Regions from separate parts of the Brevibacillus sp. SAFN-007a genome, predicted to be linked through region 1. Evidence: riboswitches for the same ligand, from Rfam matches in the RefSeq annotation. Region 1 holds a riboswitch; each other region holds the start of a gene.
The links. Region 1 has a riboswitch for S-adenosylmethionine ahead of ACTHO6_RS06675 (substrate-binding domain-containing protein). Riboswitches for the same ligand answer to the same signal wherever they lie in the genome.

Region 1 (2,265 bases):
CCCCGTTCGCTCCGAGCAGCGCGTGCACCTCGCCAGCCTTGACTTCAAAATCGACGGAGCGCAGCGCAGGCACGCCGGAAAACTGCTTCACAATCCCTTTCATCTGCAAGCTGGACACGTTTCGCCCCCCCTAAATAAACAAGATTCCCGTTGACAAAAGCAACGGGAATAGCCAAATCAACTGACTCTATTTGCTTACTTGCCCCACTCTGGCACGTATTGGGACAGGTCGCCCATTGTCACTTTTTTATCCGTTGGCAAGTCTTCCTGTTTGACCAGCACCGGATTCAGCTTCACGCTGTCTGGCACTTGCTCCCCTTTGATCTTTTGGAAAACGGTTTGCGCGTGAATGCGTCCGATATTCGCCGGATCCACTGCTGCGGTCGCGACCCAAGGCGAGTTCGGCTCCTGGATCAGCTGCAAGTCTTCATCGCTCAGGTCGATGCCATATACCTTGATTTCGGTGCGTCCTGCTTGCTGGATCGCCCGGGTAGCCCCTTTGGCAAACTCATCCCAGGATGCCCAGACGGCTGTAATGTCGCCTTTGTTCGGATATTTTTTCAAGATCGCTTCCATCTGCGCCTGCGTATCCAGCGCCGTGTTGTTGGTGGCAGAGCCAAACGCGGCGATTTCCTTGATATCCGGGTATTTTTTCAGGAAGGCTTCATACGTAACCTGACGCTTTTCCATCGGCGCAAAGCCCGCTACCCAAATTTTCACGATGTTGCCTTTTCCGCCCGTATCGGCAGCCAGCTTTTCCAGACTCAGCTCGGCCAGCTTGTGGTCATCCTGCTCGACAATCGGGACGCCCGGCAGCTTGATATCGGTGTCGAACAGCACAACCGGGATTTTTTTGTCGACCGCTTTTTGCGTGCCTTGTTGCAGCGCTTCCGCCGTACCGTGGTCGATCAGGATGCCGTCAAAATTTTGGTTCACCGCAGCGTCGAGGTTGGAGGCCATTTTCGACAAATCGGTGTCCGCGTTGAACACGGTCAGCTCGCCGCCGTTTTTCTCGACTTCCTGCTTCACGCCGTTAATGTACTGGGCAGAAAACGTCCCGACGTTTTGGCGCATAATCAAGGCAATGCGCTTCGCCTTCTCGCCGCCGGAAGCGCCGTTCGCCCCTGTCTGTGAGGTGTCCGCTCCTCCGCCGCAAGCGGTCAAAGCCAGCGACGCAGCCAGTACGATGGATGTGACAAGACCCAACTTCTTTTTCATCGAAAAATCCCCCTTTTTTCTTTCCTGCTGAGCTTCAAGCTGAGGAGGCGACCTTCCCATGGGAAAAGCCTCTTTCAACAGATGAAAGAGGCTTGATCGACAAGATTCGCGCCTCTTATCTGCCAGGTATCGCTACCTGTTGGAGTTAGCACCTTGGCTCGCAAGACAGTGGATCTTGCCAGCTAGGTTGCCGGGCATCATAGGGCCATTCCCTCAGCCTTCTCTGGATAAGAGTAGTTTTTATTTTCACAACGTTTGGATGAATATATACAGACTATAATTCTTGTTTTACCCATCTGTCAACTAGGTTTTTAAAACTTTTGAACTACAAAATCCTTCCATTCCATTCTCCAAATTTTGGAGGGATTCGGTAAAGTCTTGTCGAAATATCGTAGATTGAAGCAAAAGTCATGCAAATTTGCGATGAGGATGTCCCATGAGTCTATTAAAAGAAGTCATCTTGCAGATGTTCTTTGCCCTGATCCCATTTGTCTTGTTTCACATCTATTACCTCGACCGGATGCGCAACTATAGCCGTTGCTTTATTCTGGTAACCAGCTCTGTCTGCATGCTCCTGACGATGACCTTCGCTTCGAGCGTCGTGGAGGGAATCCTGTTTGATATCCGGCATGTCATTGTCTTTTTCGCTCTGATTTACGGCGGGGTGCCAGTCGCCTTGACCGTGCTGGGCGAATCGGCGCTGTACCGCTACTATCTGGGCGGCGAAGGCACCTGGGTTGCCATGCTCGTTCTGGCCGCCACGTTCGCCGTCTCCCTCCTGATTGATCGACGGTACAAAGCCAGTTATCGGAAAACACTGTTTACTCTTTTGACGGGTGCGCTTATTTCCCTGATCGATTTGGGGTTGACCTATCTGATTTTTCCTACCTATGTATCCGATCACCTTGCCTATCATGCGTTCGTGATCCCCGTTCAAAATTTTGTCGGCATCTGGCTGTTGATGTCGTTATTTAGCAAATGCGTCTCCGACAAGGCGCTGTTTATTCGCCATGCGCAAAACGAAAAAATCGAGACGATGAGCCACGT
Region 2 (2,265 bases), on a different contig from region 1:
TCGTGGCGGTCACAGAGCAGACGAATGCGATGAAGAGCGAATCCGATCAAAACAACCGCCGTCTGAAGGAAAGCGTCGACATGATGAAAGAGCTGTCGCAGCAGATGGAACAGATTGTGTCTGCCGTCAACGTGGCGGCGTCGACGATTCACCAGCTGAACCGTCAGGCCAATCGGGTCGAGGAGATTGTAGGAGCGATCAACCAGATTGCGACGCAAACCAACCTGCTTGCGCTCAACGCTGCCATCGAGTCGGCACGCGCAGGCGAGCACGGGCGCGGCTTTGCCGTCGTGGCAGACGAGGTGCGCAAGCTGGCGGAGCAGAGCGCAACCGCTACCCAGGAAATTACCGAGATTCTCAAATCGCTCCACCAGGAAAGCGAGAACGCCGTCCAGCAGATCAGCAACGGAGAGGCTTCGGTGGCCAAGGGGCAGGAACTGGCTGTAAAAACAGTGGCGTCGATCGAGGCCGTGCGCTCCGGCATGACGGCCTTCCTCCAGGCAGCCGAGCATGTCGGCTCCAGCATGAATCGGGTCAAAATGCGCTCGGGCGAAGTGGCGATGGAAATGTCGACGATTACGGCTGTCACCGAGCAATCGCTCGCAAATCTGGAGGAGCTGTTTGCCACAGCGGAAAACCAGCATCAAAAGGTGCGGGAAATTACCGAAGAGCTGGGCGAGCTGAACCATCTGTCGCATCGACTTCAGCAAACCTTCCGCAGCCAATAAGCGCGAATTGCTGAATTGCCGAATTGGCGGGAACAGTCTGAAAAAACGATTGCTTTTTCAACGGGTTCTGCTAGAATAAACTCATTGTAACAGAATAGTTTGATCTCCTTATCGAGAGCGGCGGAGGGACTGGCCCGATGAAGCCCGGCAACCACTGGACATGCGTGACATGGACAGAAAGGTGCCAATTCCTGCAAAACCTGTACCGGGGTTTTGACAGATGAGGAAGAGGACGGCTTCGGACGCAAACTCTTCCTTCGGGAAGAGTTTTTTTGTTGGCAGGAAGGAACAAACACGAATGATAAAATATTTTTTACAATAAATATTCGTGTTTGTTATTGATCTTTTCGGAAAAAAGCCGTACATTACGGAGTAAGGTCCAGAAAAAACGTAGAATGTTCGGATAGGGGCGAAAACACCATGAAAAAGTTGTTGTTGGCACTCACCACCTTTGCTGTATTGGCTACAGGCTGTGCGGCTGGGGGAAATGCGCCTGCTGACCAGCCAAAAGAAGAAGCGACAGGGCAAGAAGGTGCCGGGAAGAAGCGCATTGCGCTGATTTTGCCGGAAAAAATCGGGGTGAACCCGTTCTTCCAGCAAATGGACGAGGGCGCGAAAAAAGCAGGACAGGAATTTGGCGCAGAAGTGAAAACGATTGAGTCTACCGACCACGGCGCCATCGAAGAAAATCTGCGCGTCGCGGTGGCGGAAAACTACGATCTGATTATCACGTCTTCCTTTGAATCGGAAGACGCGTTGAAAAAAGTGGCGGCCGAAAATCCTGACCGCAACTTCGCGATTATTGATACCGTAGTAGATTTGCCGAACGTGCGCAGCGTGACCTTCCGTGAGCAGGAAGCGGCTTACCTGATGGGGGCGGCGGCCGGTCTTGCCACGAAGACCAACAAAGTCGGCATGGTTGTCGCCATGGACATTCCGTTGTTGAAGAAATGGACAGGCGGCTTCCAGGAAGGATTGAAGGCAACCAATCCCAACGCGGAGTTTTTGGTGAACTACGTAGGAAGCTTCTCTGACCCGGCAAAAGCGAAGGAGCTGGCGCTGCTGCAAGCATCCAAAGGCGCCGACTTCATCAACGGAGCGGCAGCGGTTGGCGACCTCGGGGTGTTCGAGGCCGCGAAGGAAAAAGGCTTCTATACAGCGGGACAGGACGTGGACCGCACCACGATTGACCCGGAGCACATCGTGTTGTCCCAGCTGAAAGGGACAGATACCGCCGCGTACGAAACCGTGAAGTCGTTTGTGGAAGGCTCGTTCAAGCCCGGCGTCATCTCGTACGGCCTGAAAGAAAAAGGCGTAGGCGTTACCTATGTGACGCATGAGAGCCAGACACCTTTGAACGCTTTTATTGGGCAGGAAGTCGTGGACAAAGTCAAAGCGATCAGCGAGGAAATCGTCGCTGGTACCCGCAAAGTGCCGGACTCGTTTTAAAAACGGGCGCACCGGGCAGGATGGTGACCGACTACAGCTGTGTAGTCGGTCTTCCTTATAGACAAAAAGGCAAAAGCATCGAACAAAG
Region 3 (2,265 bases), on a different contig from region 1:
TTCGAGCCGATGACGTTTGTGCGCTCTCCGACCAGCAGTGGACGGTTGTCGTCCTCAACGTAGACCACCTCGATCCCGGAAACGGCACTGACGGCCTCGCGGACGGCCTGGCGCGGCTTGCAGTCTTTGAGCGCCTCCGCCATGGCTCTGATATGCTCCGGAGTCGTTCCGCAGCAGCCGCCTGCCACGTTCAGCCACCCCTGCTCGGCAAACGCGCGCATTTTCGCGGCAAGCCCTTGCGGCGTCTCGTGGTAATGCCCGTTCTCGTCCGGCAGCCCCGCGTTCGGATAGCAGCTCACCCCGCATTGCGCCAAGCCGGACAAGGTGCGCAAATGGTCGCGCATGAATTCCGGCCCTGTCGCACAGTTCAGGCCGATTGTCACGGGCTTCAGGTGCGCCAGCGAGACGTAGAACGCTTCGATGTTTTGTCCGGCCAGAGTCGTGCCCATCGGCTCGATCGTTCCGGAGAGCATCACCGGCAGTTCTACCTTCAGCTCTTCAAACGCCTGGCGAATGCCGATCCCGCCTGCCTTGACGTTCAGCGTATCCTGCGACGTCTCCAGCAGCAGGACATCGACGCCGCCGATAATCAGCCCTTTTGCCTGCCGGTAGTAAGCCTCGACCAACTCCTCGAACGTGACGCCGCCTGTCAGCGCGAGCGTTTTCGTCGTCGGTCCCATGGCCCCTGCCACGTAGCGCGGCCATTCCGCTGTGGAGTAGGCATCGACGGCTTCCTTCGCCAGACGGGCGGCGGCGATGTTCACTTCCAGGTCTTTGTCCGCCACGTCGTACTCGGCCAGCACGACCGAGGTTGCCCCGAACGTATTGGTCTCCACGATGTCCGCGCCCGCTTCCAAATATTTTTCATGGATGGAGCGAATCACATCGGGTCTGGTCAAATTCAGCAGCTCGTTGCATCCGTCGTAGGCCTCGCCGCCAAAATCATCGGCGGTCAGGTTCGCCTGCTGCAGCATGGTGCCCATCGCACCGTCCAGAATCAGAATTTTCCGGGAAAGCTGTTCGCGAAAAGTGGGTTTCATTGACGTGCTCCTTTTCTCCCTTGCGTCGGTTTATTCTCAGCCGTTTTTTTGCATCAAAAAATCCTCTTCCTGAGAAAGAAGAGGATTTGTCCGCGGATACACTTGCGCCTGAACCATCCTCTCATCTTTCAAAGCCGTAGCTTTGCTGGAATTGGCACCGGATTTTAACCGGTTGCCGAGGCTTCATCAGGCCAGTCCCTCTGCCTCTCTTGATAAGAGTTGTACCATGTTATTCCATTTTTGACTTTCAGGTTTGAAAGTATCTTAACACCGCGAAAAGTCTTCGTCAATTGAGAATTTGTCTATTCTTCGCGCTCTTCCCGCTCTTTCGCGCCCATTTTTGCTCTTACCGGGCATCCGCCCACGCCAATCTGTGCGTATGTGTATAGACTGTAGCATAACGGAAAGGAGGGGGAACAAACGTGAGTACATCGTACTGCGGAAATGGCATCTTTGGAGACAGCTTCGCACTGGTGCTCGTACTGTTTATCCTGCTGGTCATTATTGGGTGTTCGAACGACGACTGCTAAGTAAATGACAGGAAGAGGCTATCCCCCTCCCAGGCTGCTGCTTGAAGGGATAGCCTCTTTTTTCATGTCGCTTGCCGCCAGGAAGCCTGCCCGCTCACGCCGTCTTTGCCCAAACAGACAAGCTACAGCCATGTGACAGGCAAGCAGGTGGTGGCGTCTGCTCGTTGACTTGCTCATCGGACATGCCTTCATTGTCAGAAAGAAAGGCTTTTGCTATCATGAGGCTTACCCCAACCCATGAAAGGAACGATCAATGATGGACACTCTGTTCGCTCGCGAAAAGGACGAATTCCTGTCCTGTATCGAGACCGTGAAAGTACTGGAAACCTCCGAATTTGAAACCTACTCAATCGTCAAGCATACCGCAACAGGCGACCACTATTTGCGCTACTTTTTGTCCCACATCAACCTGTCGGAAGGGGGCCGCAGAGACGACTACGACCACTTCCTGCCGATTGACTCGGATGACGTCCTGGGACTGTTGTTCGGCGAGCAGCCGTACCGCTTCCCGGACAACTGGCGATCCCCCTACCTGCGCAGCGGCAACGACAATCGCCTGATTCCGTTTGATCCGTCCGAGAATTACGATCTGGAAGAGGAAGCGGCTGCCGAACTGGCGATGGTGGAGCAGCTGGAGCTTTACAAGCAGCAGTGGATGAACGCGGAAAATATGAGCGCGGAGGAAAAAGAAAAGC

Region 2: it holds a riboswitch for S-adenosylmethionine, as region 1 does, so the genes downstream of both, ACTHO6_RS04220 (BMP family lipoprotein) here and ACTHO6_RS06675 (substrate-binding domain-containing protein) in region 1, are expected to answer to the same signal.
Region 3: it holds a riboswitch for S-adenosylmethionine, as region 1 does, so the genes downstream of both, metH (methionine synthase) here and ACTHO6_RS06675 (substrate-binding domain-containing protein) in region 1, are expected to answer to the same signal.

What each region holds. Positions count from the first base shown of each region.
Region 1 covers NZ_JBQCKK010000003.1:289,186-291,450, forward strand. Annotated here, with positions in the region: gene ACTHO6_RS06670 (sugar ABC transporter ATP-binding protein) at 1-118, opposite strand, end outside; gene ACTHO6_RS06675 (substrate-binding domain-containing protein) at 196-1,218, opposite strand; SAM riboswitch class I at 1,331-1,452, opposite strand; gene ACTHO6_RS06680 (ATP-binding protein) at 1,655-2,265, shown strand, end outside.
Region 2 covers NZ_JBQCKK010000002.1:170,824-173,088, forward strand. Annotated here, with positions in the region: gene ACTHO6_RS04215 (methyl-accepting chemotaxis protein) at 1-728, shown strand, start outside; SAM riboswitch class I at 834-955, shown strand; gene ACTHO6_RS04220 (BMP family lipoprotein) at 1,149-2,177, shown strand.
Region 3 covers NZ_JBQCKK010000001.1:375,469-377,733, reverse strand. Annotated here, with positions in the region: gene metH (methionine synthase) at 1-1,040, opposite strand, end outside; SAM riboswitch class I at 1,159-1,259, opposite strand; gene ACTHO6_RS01890 (YjcZ family sporulation protein) at 1,463-1,570, shown strand; gene ACTHO6_RS01885 (hypothetical protein) at 1,589-1,747, opposite strand; gene ACTHO6_RS01880 (hypothetical protein) at 1,827-2,265, shown strand, end outside.